DNA from 2 places in the Streptomyces sp. NPDC059668 genome. Region 1 is predicted to be linked to the other one. Evidence: riboswitches for the same ligand, from Rfam matches in the RefSeq annotation. Region 1 holds a riboswitch; the other holds the start of a gene.
What was found. A riboswitch is a leader RNA that binds a small molecule or an ion and turns the genes downstream of it on or off. The one in region 1 is predicted to bind cobalamin.
Positions count from the first base shown of each region.

Region 1 (7,582 bases):
GAGAAGAGTGCTAGGTCACAGCCGCGCCCTCTGCTGCCCCTTTGTGGGTCTGCCCTAGCATCCGAGCATGACGGTCCTGCCTGACGACGAGTTTTCGCTGGCCGCCGAGTTTCCTGACGCGACTCATGAGCAGTGGCAGCGCCTCGTGGAAGGCGTACTGCGCAAGTCGGGCAAGGAAGTCTCGGGCTCAGCGGCCGAAGACGCCCTGTCCACCACCGTGGAGGACGGGCTCACGACGCGCCCCCTGTACACCGCGCTCGACTCCGCGCCCGATTCCGGCTTCCCCGGCTTCGCTCCCTTCGTACGCGGGGGCCGTGCCGACGGGAACACCACCGCCGGCTGGGACGTACGGCAGCGGCACGCGGCGGTCGCGGACGGCGCGGTGCTCGCCGATCTGGAGAACGGCGTCACCTCCCTCTGGCTGCTCGTCGGCGGCAACGGCATCCCGGTGTCGGCGCTCCCCGGTGTCCTGGACGGCGTCTATCTCGATCTGGCGCCCGTGGTCCTGGACGCGGGGCACGAAACCGAGTCCGCGGCCCGGGAGTTGCTGGCGCTGTACGAGAAGCGCGGCGTCGCGGCAGGGGACGTACGCGGAAATCTCGGCGCCGACCCGCTGGGCCATGAGGCCCGTACGGGGAAGGCGTCCGGCTTCGCGCCGGTGACGGAACTCGCGCGGCGCTGCGCCGCGGAGTACCCGGGACTGCGGGCGCTCACCGTGGACGCGCTGCCGTACCACGAGGCCGGCGGCTCCGCCGCGCAGGAACTGGGCTGCTCGCTCGCCACCGGCGTCGCCTATCTGCGGGAACTGACCGCGGCGGGGGTGCCCGTCGAACTCGCCGCCGGTCAGCTGGAGTTCCGCTACGCGGCCACCGCCGACCAGTTCCTGACCGTCGCCAAGCTGCGGGCCGCGCGCCGCCTGTGGGCCCGGGTCGCCGAGGTCTGCGAGGCCCCCGGCGCACAGCTCCAGCACGCCGTGACCTCACCGGTGATGATGTCGCGCCGCGACCCGTGGGTGAACATGCTGCGCACGACGGTCGCCACACTGGCGGCCGGGGTCGGCGGCGCCGACGCGGTCACCGTGCTCCCTTTCGACGACGCGCTCGGTGTGCCGGACGCGTTCGCGCGGCGCATCGCCCGCAACACCTCGACGATCCTGGTCGAGGAGTCGCACCTGGCCCGGGTGATCGACCCGGCGGGCGGGTCCTGGTACGTGGAGAAGCTCACCGACGAACTGGCCCACGCGGGCTGGGAGTTCTTCCAGCGGATCGAGGCGGCGGGCGGCCACGCGGCCGCGCTGCGCTCGGGCCGGGTCGGCGAGGACCTCGCCAGGACCTGGGCCGCACGCAGCGCGAAGCTCGCCCAACGGCGCGAACCCATCACCGGCGTCAGCGAGTTCCCGCATCTCGCGGAGCGCCTCGTGGAACGCGCACCCGCGCCCGAGCCGCCGTCAGGAGGCCTTCCCCGGGTGCGGCGCGACGAGGCGTACGAGACGTTGCGCGCCCGCTCCGACGCCCATCTCGCGGCCACCGGCGCCCGGCCACGGATCTTCCTGGCCACCCTGGGCCCCGCCGCCGCCCACACCGCTCGGGCGACCTTCGCCTCGAACCTCTTCCAGGCGGGCGGCATCGAACCGGTCACCGGGGAGCCCACCCCCGAGGCGTTCACCGCCGCCGGTGCCACCGAGGTCTGTCTGTGTTCGAGCGACGCGCTGTACGAGGAGCGCGCCGAAGCGGCCGTCGAGGTGCTCAGGTCGGCGGGGGCACGGCATGTGTTCCTCGCCGGACGCCCCGGGCAGTACACCGATGTCGACGCGTACGTGTTCGCGGGCTGCGACGCCGTGGACGTGCTCTCCACCACCCTCGACCGCATGGGAGTGTCCTGATGGGAATCCCCGACTTCTCCGGGATCGAACTGGGCACGCCCACCACGGAGGGCGGTGCCGACGAGTGGCGCGCCGCCGTCAAGGGCGCGTCCGGAGGCGACGACCTGCTCTGGGAGACGCCCGAGGCCATCGCGGTCAAGCCGTTGTACACCGGCCGTGACCTGGAGGGCCTGGACTTCCTGGGCACCTACCCGGGCGTCGCGCCGTATCTGCGCGGCCCGTACCCGACGATGTACGTCAACCAGCCCTGGACGATCCGCCAGTACGCCGGGTTCTCCACCGCCGAGGAGTCCAACGCGTTCTACCGCCGCAACCTGGCGGCCGGTCAGAAGGGCTTGTCCGTCGCCTTCGACCTGCCGACCCACCGCGGCTACGACAGCGACCACCCACGGGTGACCGGCGACGTCGGCATGGCGGGCGTCGCCATCGACTCGATCTACGACATGCGGCAGCTCTTCGACGGCATCCCGCTGGACAGGATGACGGTGTCGATGACGATGAACGGCGCGGTGCTGCCCGTGCTGGCGCTGTACATCGTGGCCGCGGAGGAGCAGGGCGTACCGCCCGAGAAACTGGCCGGGACCATCCAGAACGACATCCTCAAGGAGTTCATGGTCCGCAACACCTACATCTACCCGCCGAAGCCGTCGATGCGGATCATCTCCGACATCTTCGCCTTCACCTCCCAGCGGATGCCGCGGTACAACTCCATCTCCATCTCCGGGTACCACATCCAGGAGGCGGGCGCGACCGCCGACCTGGAGCTGGCCTACACCCTCGCGGACGGCGTGGAGTACCTGCGGGCCGGCCAGGAGGCCGGACTGGACGTGGACGCGTTCGCTCCCCGGCTCTCGTTCTTCTGGGCGATCGGCATGAACTTCTTCATGGAGATCGCCAAGATGCGGGCCGCCCGGCTGCTGTGGGCCAAGCTGGTCCGGCAGTTCGACCCGAAGAACGCCAAGTCCCTGTCCCTGCGCACGCATTCGCAGACCTCGGGTTGGTCGCTGACCGCGCAGGACGTGTTCAACAACGTGACGCGGACGTGTGTGGAGGCGATGGCCGCCACCCAGGGGCACACGCAGTCGCTGCACACCAACGCCCTCGACGAGGCGCTCGCCCTGCCCACCGACTTCTCGGCCCGGATCGCCCGCAACACGCAGTTGCTGATCCAGCAGGAGTCGGGCACGACGCGGGTGATCGACCCGTGGGGCGGCAGCGCGTACGTGGAGAAGCTGACGTACGACCTGGCCCGCCGGGCCTGGCAGCACATCGAGGAGGTCGAGGCGGCGGGCGGCATGGCGCAGGCCATCGACGCGGGCATCCCGAAACTGCGTGTGGAGGAGGCCGCGGCCCGTACCCAGGCCCGGATCGACTCGGGCCGTCAGCCGGTCATCGGCGTCAACAAGTACCGGGTCGACACCGACGAACAGATCGACGTCCTCAAGGTCGACAACTCGTCCGTACGGACCCAGCAGATCGAGAAGCTGCGGCGGCTGCGCGCGGAGCGCGACGAGTCGGCGTGCCAGGATTCGCTGCGCGCGCTGACGGCGGCCGCCGGGGGCACCGGCAACCTGCTGGAACTGGCGGTGAACGCGGCCCGCGCCAAGGCCACCGTCGGTGAGATCTCCGACGCCCTGGAGAAGGTCTACGGGCGGCACGCGAGCCAGATCCGTACGATCTCCGGTGTGTACCGCAACGAGGCAGGCGAGTCGCCGTCCGTGGAGCGCACCCGCACGCGGGTGGACGCCTTCGAGGAGTCAGAGGGCCGACGGCCGCGCATCCTGGTGGCCAAGATGGGCCAGGACGGCCACGACCGCGGACAGAAGGTCATCGCCACCGCCTTCGCCGACCTCGGCTTCGACGTGGACGTCGGCCCGCTGTTCCAGACCCCCGCCGAGGTGGCACGTCAGGCCGTCGAGGCCGACGTGCACATCGTCGGGGTGTCCTCGCTGGCCGCCGGGCACCTCACCCTGGTCCCGGCGCTGCGCGAGCAGCTGGCCGAGGAGGGACGCGAGGACATCATGATCGTGGTGGGCGGGGTGATCCCTCCGCAGGACGTGCCGACCCTGCTGGAGATGGGCGCGGCGGCCGTCTTCCCGCCGGGAACGGTGATCCCGGACGCGGCGTACGACCTGGTGGAACGGCTGGCCACCGGTCTCGGACACGGCTGAGCCCCATGACGATCGACCTCGACTCCTATGTGAAGGGCGTGCTCGACGGGAAGCGTGCGTACATCGCACGGGCCATCACTCTCGTCGAGTCGACCCGGGCCGACCACCGCTCCCTGGCACAGGCCCTGTTGACCGAGTTGCTGCCGCACGGCGGCAGGGCCCGGCGCATCGGCATCACCGGGGTGCCCGGTGTGGGCAAGTCGACCTTCATCGACGCGCTCGGCACGATGCTCACCTCGCTCGGGCACCGGGTCGCGGTGCTCGCCGTCGACCCCTCGTCGAGCCGTACGGGCGGTTCGATCCTGGGTGACAAGACCCGGATGGAGCGCCTGGCGGTGGACCCCGCCGCCTTCGTGCGTCCCTCCCCCACCGCCGGCACCCTCGGCGGGGTGGCGAAGGCCACGCGGGAGTCGATGGTGGTGATGGAGGCGGCGGGCTACGACGTGATCCTGGTGGAGACGGTGGGCGTCGGCCAGTCGGAGACCGCCGTGGCGAACATGGTCGACTCCTTCCTGCTGCTCACCCTGGCCCGCACCGGCGACCAGCTCCAGGGCATCAAGAAGGGCGTCCTGGAGCTCGCGGACGTGATCACCGTCAACAAGGCGGACGGCCCGCACGAGCGCGACGCGCGTTCCGCGGCACGGGAGTTGGCGGGCGCCCTTCGTCTGATGCACCCGGTGGACGCGGCGTGGACTCCCCCCGTGCTGAGTTGCAGCGCCCGCGAGTCGACCGGTCTGGACACCGTCTGGGAGCGCCTCGAACAGCACCGGGTCCTGCTGGACTCCACCGGCCGCCTCGCCGCCAAGCGCCGCGACCAGCAGGTCGACTGGACCTGGACGATGGTCCGCGACGAGCTCCTCGGCCGGCTGCACGCGGATCCGGCGGTACGAGCCCTCACGCCCGCCCTCGAACGACAGGTACGGGACGGGGAGTTGACCGCCACGCTGGCGGCGGAACGCATCCTGGGCGTGTTCGGCGGCGCGGCGAACTGACGCACCGCTCCGCCCGTCCCTGACGTGACCCGGCACCGTGTCCGCGGGACGGACACGGTGCCCACCGGGTCACGCCCTGCGCACCCGTCCTGTTAGCCGTGCGCGACCACGGCCGTTGTCGCACGCCACCGTCCGCCATGTGAGCCGCTTCCCCCACGAGACCGCGTCGACCTCTAGGCTGGGCGGTGCAGCTGGTTCGCCCCGTCCGCCAGGCGGGATGCGTCGTAAGAGGGAACCCGGTGGGAATCCGGGACTGCCCCGCAGCGGTGAGTGGGAACGACCGCCGTCATACGCACTGGGCCCGGCCGGGTCTGGGAAGCGACGGCCAGTAGGTGGACGCCCTCCGGGGAAGCCGCGCCCATGAGTCCGAAGACCTGCCCGTTGCCCGCACGCGACCGTTCGCGCGCGGACATCCCGGTGACCTCGTGGGCGGGTCGGCGTGCACACCGGCGGACGACCGTGCTTCCTGGCGCGGGCGGTTTCCGCCCGGTCCGTCACCCCTTCGCGTTCACGTCCCGCCGCCGGGATCTCAAGGAGACATCTCGCGAAGGAGATTTCCGTGACAGCGAAGTCCGCAGCCGCGGCAGCACGGGCCACCGTGTACGGCTACCCCCGCCAGGGACGGAACCGGGAACTGAAGAAGGCCGTCGAGGGCTACTGGAAGGGCCGCGTCGACGCCGGCACCCTCCGGACCACCGCCGCGGATCTGCGCCGCGACACCTGGCGGCAGCTGGCGGAGTCAGGCATCCACGAGGTGCCCACCGGTGACTTCTCGTACTACGACCACGTCCTCGACACCAGCGTCATGGTCGGCGCCGTCCCCCAGCGGCACCGCAAGGCCGTCGAGGACGACGCCCTCGACGGGTACTTCGCGATGGCGCGCGGCACCCAGGACGTGGCGCCGCTGGAGATGACCAAGTGGTTCGATACCAACTACCACTACCTGGTGCCCGAGTTGGGCCCGGACACGGTGTTCAGGACGGACTCCGCCCAGCAGGTCGGGCAACTCGGGGAGGCGATCGCCCTCGGCCTCACCGCCCGGCCCGTCCTGGTCGGCCCGGTCACCTATCTCCTGCTGGCCAAGCCGGCGCCCGGTGTCGCCGCGGACTTCGACCCGCTGACCCTGCTGGACCGGCTGCTGCCCGTCTACGCCGAGGTGCTCGCCGACCTGCGTGCGGCGGGAGCCGAGTGGGTACAGCTGGACGAGCCCGCCCTGGTCCAGGACCGTACGCCCGCCGAACTCGGCGCCGCCGCACGCGCCTACCGGGCCCTCGGCGCGCTGACCGACCGGCCGAAGCTGCTGGTCGCCTCGTACTTCGACCGGCTCGGTGACGCGCTGCCCGTCCTGGCCAAGGCCCCGGTCGAGGGACTCGCCCTGGACTTCACGGAGTCGGCCTCCGCCAACCTCGACGCGCTCGCCGCCGTCGGCGGACTGCCCGGGAAGCGTCTGGTCGCCGGAGTCGTCAACGGCCGCAACATCTGGGTCAACGACCTGGAGAAGTCCCTCGCCACCCTCGCCACCCTGCTCGGGCTGGCCGACCGGGTGGATGTCTCCGCCTCCTGCTCCCTGCTGCACGTTCCGCTCGACGCGTCCGCCGAACGGGACATCGACCCGCAGATCCTGCGCTGGCTCGCCTTCGCCCGCCAGAAGACGACCGAGATCGCCACCCTCACCAAGGGCCTCACCCGGGGCACCGGCGCCATCGCCGCCGAACTGGCCGCCAACCGCGCCGGCCTCGCCTCCCGCGCGGCCTCCGCGATCACCCACGACCCGGACGTACGCGCCCGCACCTCGGCCGTCACGGACACGGACGCCCACCGCTCCCAGCCGTACACCGAGCGGGCCACCGCCCAGCGCGCGCACCTGGGTCTCCCCCTGCTGCCGACCACCACCATCGGGTCCTTCCCGCAGACCGCCGAACTGCGCACCGCACGCGCCGATCTGCGCACCGGCCGGATCGACCTCGCCGGGTACGAGGAACGCATCAGGGCCGAGATCGGCGCGGTGATCTCCTTCCAGGAGAAGGCCGGCATCGACGTCCTCGTGCACGGCGAGGCCGAACGCAACGACATGGTGCAGTACTTCGCCGAACAGCTCACGGGCTATCTGGCCACGCGGCACGGGTGGGTCCAGTCGTACGGCACCCGTTACGTCCGGCCGCCGATCCTGGCCGGTGACGTCTCGCGGCCCGAACCGATGACCGTGCGCTGGACCACGTACGCCCAGTCACTCACCACCAAGCCGGTCAAGGGCATGCTCACCGGACCCGTCACCATGCTCGCCTGGTCCTTCGTCCGCGACGACCAGCCCCTCGGCGACACCGCCCGCCAGGTCGCCCTCGCCCTGCGCGACGAGGTCGACGACCTGGAGAGCGCGGGGACGTCGGTCATCCAGGTCGACGAACCCGCACTGCGCGAGACCCTGCCCCTGCGCGCCGCCGACCGCCCCGCCTACCTGGACTGGGCCACCCGGGCCTTCCGCCTCACCACCAGCGGCGTCCGCCCCGGCACCCAGATCCACACCCACATGTGCTACG
Region 1 covers NZ_JBHWEL010000001.1:275,083-282,664, reverse strand. The annotation lists gene ACFV2J_RS01235 (methylmalonyl-CoA mutase family protein) at 68-1,882, shown strand; gene scpA (methylmalonyl-CoA mutase) at 1,882-4,053, shown strand; gene meaB (methylmalonyl Co-A mutase-associated GTPase MeaB) at 4,059-5,045, shown strand; cobalamin riboswitch at 5,271-5,421, shown strand; gene metE (5-methyltetrahydropteroyltriglutamate--homocysteine S-methyltransferase) at 5,605-7,582, shown strand, end outside.

Region 2 (7,582 bases), on a different contig from region 1:
GTAGCCGAGCATCTCGGTGTTGCCCATCTCGACCACGTCGGGGGCCTTGTCGGTGGCGAGGACGGCGTCGAGCTTGGTGTTCTTGTCCGGCCAGCCGTAGTACTCGTGGTTGATCTTGACGCCCGGGTGCTTCGCCGTCACCGCGGCGTCCGCGGCCTTGACCAGCTCGGGCCAGTTGTTCTGGGCGTCCACCGTGAGCCAGACGGTCAGTTCCTTGGCGTCCGCGCCCTTGTCCGACCCGCCGGACTTGTCGTCACTGCCCCCGCACGCCGCGATGGAGACCATCATGCCCGCGATACCGATCGCAGCTGCCAGCTTCCGCTTCACGCCACCCTCCTCAGGGATGCCACAAACCCCCCTGCCCACCGCGGTGACACACGCCGAATCGCTGCCGATTACTGCCCGTGGGGCTGGGACCTGGACCAATGGTGTAGACCAGTACGGGGAGCTTGGCCTAGACCTAGAGGGGTGTCAAGGGTGTGTAAGCCAGGCCGACCGTCCGTTATGGGACCTACATATGCAAGGACCTTTAAGTAGGTAAGTGACATAAAAGGCAGGGCTGTTCAGGAACCTCGCGCGCACGATGGACTAGACCAACCGGTGGGCCGACGGTATATAGAGGGGATCACGGAGCGTGCGGGAGACACGCACACACCAAGCCGTGCCACGATGTGAGCCGTGACCGGCGGGATGCCGGTCGCTTCGGCACCCGGAGCCGGGAAGGCAGAGCATGAGCACCGACGTCAGCAGTGCGGAGAACGAGGGTGGGGCCCCCATCCGTACCGCGCGCGTGCCCAAGTACTACCGCCTCAAGAAGCACCTGCTCGACATGACCGACACCCTGCCGCCCGGCACGCCGGTGCCGCCCGAGCGCACCCTCGCCGCCGAGTTCGACACCTCGCGCACGACCGTGCGCCAGGCCCTCCAGGAACTCGTCGTCGAGGGACGTCTCGAACGCATCCAGGGCAAGGGCACCTTCGTCGCCAAGCCGAAGGTCTCCCAGGCGCTCCAGCTCACCTCGTACACCGAGGACATGCGCGCCCAGGGCCTGGAACCCACCTCCCAGCTCCTGGACATCGGCTACATCACCGCCGACGAGACCCTCGCGGAACTGCTCGACATCTCGGCCGGCGGCCGGGTGCTGCGCATCGAGCGGCTGCGCCTGGCCAGCGGCGAGCCGATGGCCATCGAGACGACCCATCTGTCCGCGAAGCGCTTCCCCGCCCTGCGCCGGTCGCTCGTCAAGTACACGTCGCTCTACACCGCGCTCGCCGAGGTGTACGACGTCCACCTCGCGGAGGCCGAGGAGACCATCGAGACCTCGCTGGCCACCCCGCGCGAGGCCGGACTGCTCGGCACCGACGTCGGCCTGCCCATGCTGATGCTGTCCCGGCACTCGATCGACCGGCAGGGCGAGCCGGTCGAGTGGGTGCGCTCGGTGTACCGGGGCGACCGCTACAAGTTCGTGGCCAGGCTCAAGCGCCCGCAGGACTGACGGGAGCGGGACGCCGTCGGCCGGATGCCGGCACCGGTGGAACCGTGCCGTACGGCACGCCGGTGACACCCTGCGGGCCGCGCGCCACCTCCTCGTATTCACGTGCGAGGAGCGGTCCCGGCGCGGCCTGCCGGGGGCGGTGCGCGAGACTCCCGCGCCACCGGACACCAACCCTCCACATCCCCCGCCGGAGATGGGGTTCCATAAAGCGGAACCGTCGCCTAGATTTCCTGGCCGTTGCACAGGTGACCAGCGAGGGGACGGAGCCGCCCATGTCAGACGTGCCGGAAGCGAAACCACCGGTGGTGAGACCGGTCGGAGTGGTGACACCGGTCCGCGTGGTGATCGCCCTCTGCCTGATCGCCCCGTTCGTGGCGCTGCTGTGGGTCGGCTCGTACACGAAGACCGACCCCGCCTTCATCGGTGTCCCGTTCTTCTACTGGTACCAGATGCTGTGGGTGCTCGTGTCGACCGTGCTCACCGTGACCGCCCACCAGTTGTGGCAGCGTGACCAGCGCGCCCGCGCCACCACGAAGGACGGTGCCGACGCATGAACGACGGCGTGAACGGCGTGGCACTCGCCGTCTTCATCTTCTTCTTCGTGGCCGTCACGGCCATGGGCTTCCTGGCCGCGCGCTGGCGCAAGGCCGACAACGAGCACAGCCTCGACGAATGGGGCCTGGGCGGACGGTCGTTCGGCACCTGGGTCACCTGGTTCCTGCTCGGCGGCGACCTCTACACGGCGTACACCTTCGTCGCCGTACCGGCCGCGATCTACGCGGCGGGCGCGGCCGGCTTCTTCGCCGTGCCGTACACGATCCTGGTCTACCCGCTGGTCTTCACGTTCCTGCCCCGCCTGTGGTCCGTCTCGCACAAGCACGGCTATGTGACGACGTCGGACTTCGTGCGCGGCCGCTTCGGCTCCAAGAGCCTGTCCCTCGCCGTGGCCGTCACCGGCATCCTCGCGACCATGCCGTACATCGCGCTCCAACTGGTGGGCATCCAGGCCGTGCTGGACGTCATGGGCGTCGGCGGCGGCGAGAACACGAACTGGTTCGTCAAGGACCTTCCGCTCCTCATCGCCTTCGGCGTACTGGCCGCGTACACCTACTCCTCGGGCCTGCGCGCCCCCGCCCTGATCGCGTTCGTGAAGGACACCCTGATCTACATCGTGATCGCGGTGGCCATCATCTACATCCCGATCAAGCTGGGCGGCTTCGACGAGATCTTCCACTCGGCGAGCGAGAAGTACGCCGCGGCCGGCGCGGGCGGGATCGTACCGGCCCAGGCCGGGCAGTGGACCTACGCCACCCTGGCGCTCGGCTCCGCGCTCGCCCTGTTCATGTACCCGCACTCGATCACCGCGACGCTGTCCAGCCGCAGCCGCGAGGTGATCCGGCGCAACACCACGATCCTGCCGCTCTACTCCCTGATGCTGGGCCTGCTCGCCCTGCTCGGGTTCATGGCGATCGCGGCCGGGGTGAAGGTCACCAACGGCCAGCTCGCCATCCCGCAGCTCTTCGAGAACATGTTCCCGGACTGGTTCGCGGGTGTGGCCTTCGCCGCGATCGGCATCGGAGCGCTCGTCCCGGCGGCCATCATGTCCATCGCGGCCGCGAACCTCTTCACCCGCAACATCTACAGGGACTTCATCAAGCCGGACGCGACCCCGCAGCAGGAGACCAAGGTCTCCAAGCTGGTCTCCCTGCTGGTGAAGGTGGGCGCGCTGGTCTTCGTCCTCACGATGGACAAGACGGTCGCCATCAACTTCCAGCTCCTGGGCGGCATCTGGATCCTGCAGACCTTCCCGGCCCTGGTCGGCGGCCTGTTCACGCGCTGGTTCCACCGCTGGGCGCTGCTCGGGGGCTGGGCGGTCGGCATGCTCTACGGCACGCTCGCCGCCTACGGGGTCGCCTCACCGACACAGGCGCACTTCGGCGGCAGCTCGAAGGAGATCCCCGGCATCGGGGAGATCGGCTACATCGGTCTGACGGCGTTCGTCATGAACGTGGTGGTCTCCGTCGTCCTCACCTTCGCCCTGCGGGCCTTCAAGGCGCCCGAGGGCGTGGACGAGACGTCACCGCAGGACTACACGGTGGACGCCGGCGACCCGGGGGTCCAGGTCGAGCTGCCCACGGCCAGCGCGGAGGCGGGTCACTGAGGCTTGGACAGGGGTGACCGGGGGACGGGCCGTCGGAGGAAATCCGGCGGCCCGTCGCCGTACGTCTGATGCACACTCCCGGCATGGACATCGTCATCAGGCCGGCGCGGCCGGCGGAGTACCCCGGCGTCGGCGAGCTCACCGTGACCGCCTATCTCGGGGACGGGCTGCTCGACTTCGGGGAGAGCGACCCCTACCTCGGGGAGCTGCGGGACGTCGCGAAGCGGGCCGCCGCGGCCGAGGTGCTCGTCGCGGTCGAGGGGGAACGGATCCTCGGCGGCGTGACCTTCGTCCCCCGGGGCGGACCCATGGCCGACATCGCGGGGCCCGGCGAGGCCGAGATCCGGATGCTCGCCGTCACGCGCGAGGCCCGCGGCCGAGGTGCGGGCACGGCCCTCGTGGGCGCCTGCGTCGACCGGGCGAGGGCCACCGGGGGCTGTGCGCGCGTGGTGCTGTCCACCCAGCGCACCATGCGCACCGCCCACCGCCTCTACGAACGCCTCGGCTTCACCCGCACGCCGGAGCGCGACTGGAACCCGGTTCCGCACCTCGACGACCTCTTCCTCCTCACCTACGAGTTGACGCTCAGCCACACTCCGTAGCGCCCCCAGAAGCCGACACGGCACAAGATGTGGGGGTGCTTCCTCAGCCCGGCACTAGATGTATGCTCATGCTCGCTGTCGTCGCAGGGGAATCCGGTGCGAATCCGGAACTGTCCCGCAACGGTGTACTTGTGCGCATTCGCGTACCGGCTTCAGTCCGAGGACCTGCCGACAGCGTGCCCCGGCCGGCCGGCCGGGCGCCGACGACGTCCGGGCCTCGTGGAATGGGCCGGTGGACGCACGCGTACCCGTAACGGAGTCGCGTGTCCCGCTGCCCTCCGCCAGGTCCTGTGCCGAGCGAGGGAGAGCCCCAAGTGACCATCGCGCCAGCCGACCCGGTTTCAGTTTCCGCCCAGCAGACCCCGGTGGAAGCGGAGTCCGCGCAGCGGGCCCCGGTGGAGACGGACGGTCCCGGTACCACGCTGCTGCGTACCCTGACCGACTTCACCGCCGACCTTCCCGGCGCCGACCCCGGCCGGGTCGCCGCCGCCGCGCTGCGCGGCCGGTCCACCCGCGCGGACGACGCGGAGCTGCGCGAGCTGGCCACCGAGGCGGCCGCGGGCCTCATCTCCGAGGACCCCGTGTACTCGCGGCTGGCCGCCAGGCTGCTGACGGTCGGCATCGCCGAGGAAGCCGCCTCGCAGGGCGTCACGACGTTCTCCGAGTCCATCACCACGGGCCGGCGCGAGGGTCTGATCGCCGACCGCACGGCCGACTTCGTCGACCTGCACGCGGCCCGTCTGGACGCGCTGATCGACACCGCGGGCGACGACCGCTTCGGCTACTTCGGCCTGCGCACCCTGCACAGCCGCTACCTGCTCCGGCACCCGATCACCCGCAAGGTCATCGAGACCCCCCAGCACTTCATGCTCCGGGTGGCGTCCGGCCTCGCGGAGGACGACACGGCCCGGTCCGTCGACGAAGTCGCCGCGCTCTACGGCCTGATGAGCCGCCTGGACTACCTCCCGTCCTCCCCCACGCTCTTCAACTCCGGTACGCGGCACCCGCAGATGTCGTCCTGCTACCTCCTCGACTCCCCGCTGGACGAGCTGGACTCCATCTACGACCGCTACCACCAGGTCGCGCGTCTGTCGAAGCACGCGGGCGGCATCGGGCTGTCCTACTCCCGCATCCGCTCCCGCGGTTCGCTGATCCGCGGCACGAACGGGCACTCCAACGGCATCGTCCCGTTCCTGAAGACCCTCGACGCCTCGGTCGCCGCGGTGAACCAGGGCGGCCGGCGCAAGGGTGCCGCCGCGGTCTACCTGGAGACCTGGCACTCCGACATCGAGGAGTTCCTGGAGCTGCGGGACAACACCGGTGAGGACGCCCGCCGTACGCACAACCTGAACCTGGCGCACTGGATCCCGGACGAGTTCATGCGCCGGGTCGACGCCGACGCGCAGTGGTCCCTCTTCTCCCCCTCCGACGTGCCCGGACTGGTCGACCTGTGGGGCGCCGAGTTCGACGCGGCCTACCGCGCGGCGGAGGCGAAGGGCCTGGCGAAGAAGACCATGCCGGCCCGCGAGCTCTACGGCCGCATGATGCGCACCCTGGCGCAGACCGGCAACGGCTGGATGACCTTCAAGGACGCCGCCAACCGCACGGCCAACCAGACGGCGGAGCCGGGCCACACCGTGCACTCCTCGAACCTGTGCACAGAGATCCTGGAGGTCACGGACGACGGGGAGACGGCCGTCTGCAACCTCGGCTCGGTCAACCTCGGCGCGTTCGTCGACACGGCCACCGGCGACCTGGACTGGGAGCGTCTGGACGAGACGGTCCGCACCGCCGTCACCTTCCTCGACCGCGTCGTCGACATCAACTTCTACCCGACCGAGCAGGCGGGCCGCTCGAACGCCAAGTGGCGCCCGGTCGGCCTCGGCGCGATGGGCCTCCAGGACGTCTTCTTCAAGCTGCGTCTGCCCTTCGACTCGCCCGCCGCCCGCGCGCTCTCCACCCGTATCGCCGAGCGCATCATGCTCGCCGCCTACGAGGCCTCCGCCGACCTCGCCGAGCGCAACGGCCCGCTCCCGGCCTGGGAGAAGACCCGTACCGCCCGCGGGGTGCTGCACCCCGACCACTTCGACGTCGAGCTGAACTGGCCGGAGCGCTGGGCGGCGCTGCGCGAGCGGATCGCGGCGGTCGGCATGCGCAACTCCCTCCTGCTCGCCATCGCGCCCACCGCGACGATCGCGTCCATCGCGGGCGTGTACGAGTGCATCGAGCCGCAGGTCTCGAACCTCTTCAAGCGCGAGACGCTGTCCGGTGAGTTCCTCCAGGTCAACTCCTACCTGGTGGCGGAACTGAAGAAGCTCGGCGTGTGGGACGCGCAGACCCGGGAGGCGCTGCGCGAGTCCAACGGCTCGGTGCAGGGGTTCACCTGGGTGCCGCAGGACGTCCGTGACCTGTACCGCACGGCCTGGGAGATCCCGCAGCGCGGTCTCATCGACATGGCCGCGGCCCGCACCCCGTTCCTGGACCAGGCCCAGTCGCTGAACCTCTTCCTGGAGACGCCGACCATCGGCAAGCTCTCCTCGATGTACGCGTACGCCTGGAAGTCGGGCCTGAAGACGACGTACTACCTGCGCTCGCGTCCGGCGACCCGCATCGCCCGCGCCGCCCAGGCACAGGCCCGGCCCGAGAAGTCCATCCCCCTCCAGCAGGTCGCCGACCCCGACGCCGTCGCCTGCTCCCTTGAGAACCCCGAGTCCTGCGAGGCCTGCCAGTGATGTCCACCCCGAACAGCGAGAAGAACCTGCTCGACCCGGGTTTCGAACTCACCCTGCGCCCCATGCGCTATCCGGACTTCTACGAGCGCTACCGGGACGCCATCAAGAACACCTGGACCGTCGAGGAGGTCGACCTCCACTCGGACGTCGCCGACCTGGCGAAGCTGTCGCAGGGCGAGCAGCACATGATCGGCCGGCTGGTCGCGTTCTTCGCGACGGGCGACTCGATCGTGGCGAACAACCTCGTCCTGACGCTCTACAAGCACATCAACTCCCCCGAGGCGCGCCTGTACCTCTCGCGCCAGCTGTTCGAGGAGGCCGTGCACGTCCAGTTCTATCTGACCCTGCTGGACACCTATCTGCCCGACCCGGAGGACAGGACAGCGGCCTTCGCGGCCGTCGAGAACATCCCCTCCATCCGGGAGAAGGCCGAGTTCTGCTTCAAGTGGATGGACTCGGTGGAGAAGCTGGACCGCCTGGAGACCAAGGCCGACCGGCGGCGCTTCCTGCTGAACCTGATCTGCTTCGCCGCGTGCATCGAGGGCCTCTTCTTCTACGGAGCCTTCGCCTACGTCTACTGGTTCCGCAGCCG
Region 2 covers NZ_JBHWEL010000021.1:11,387-18,968, forward strand. The annotation lists gene ACFV2J_RS17460 (extracellular solute-binding protein) at 1-327, opposite strand, end outside; gene ACFV2J_RS17465 (GntR family transcriptional regulator) at 731-1,495, shown strand; gene ACFV2J_RS17470 (DUF3311 domain-containing protein) at 1,768-2,049, shown strand; gene mctP (monocarboxylate uptake permease MctP) at 2,046-3,656, shown strand; gene ACFV2J_RS17480 (GNAT family N-acetyltransferase) at 3,740-4,258, shown strand; cobalamin riboswitch at 4,291-4,446, shown strand; gene ACFV2J_RS17485 (ribonucleoside-diphosphate reductase subunit alpha) at 4,573-6,990, shown strand; gene ACFV2J_RS17490 (ribonucleotide-diphosphate reductase subunit beta) at 6,990-7,582, shown strand, end outside.
Region 2: it holds a riboswitch for cobalamin, as region 1 does, so the genes downstream of both, ACFV2J_RS17485 (ribonucleoside-diphosphate reductase subunit alpha) here and metE (5-methyltetrahydropteroyltriglutamate--homocysteine S-methyltransferase) in region 1, are expected to answer to the same signal.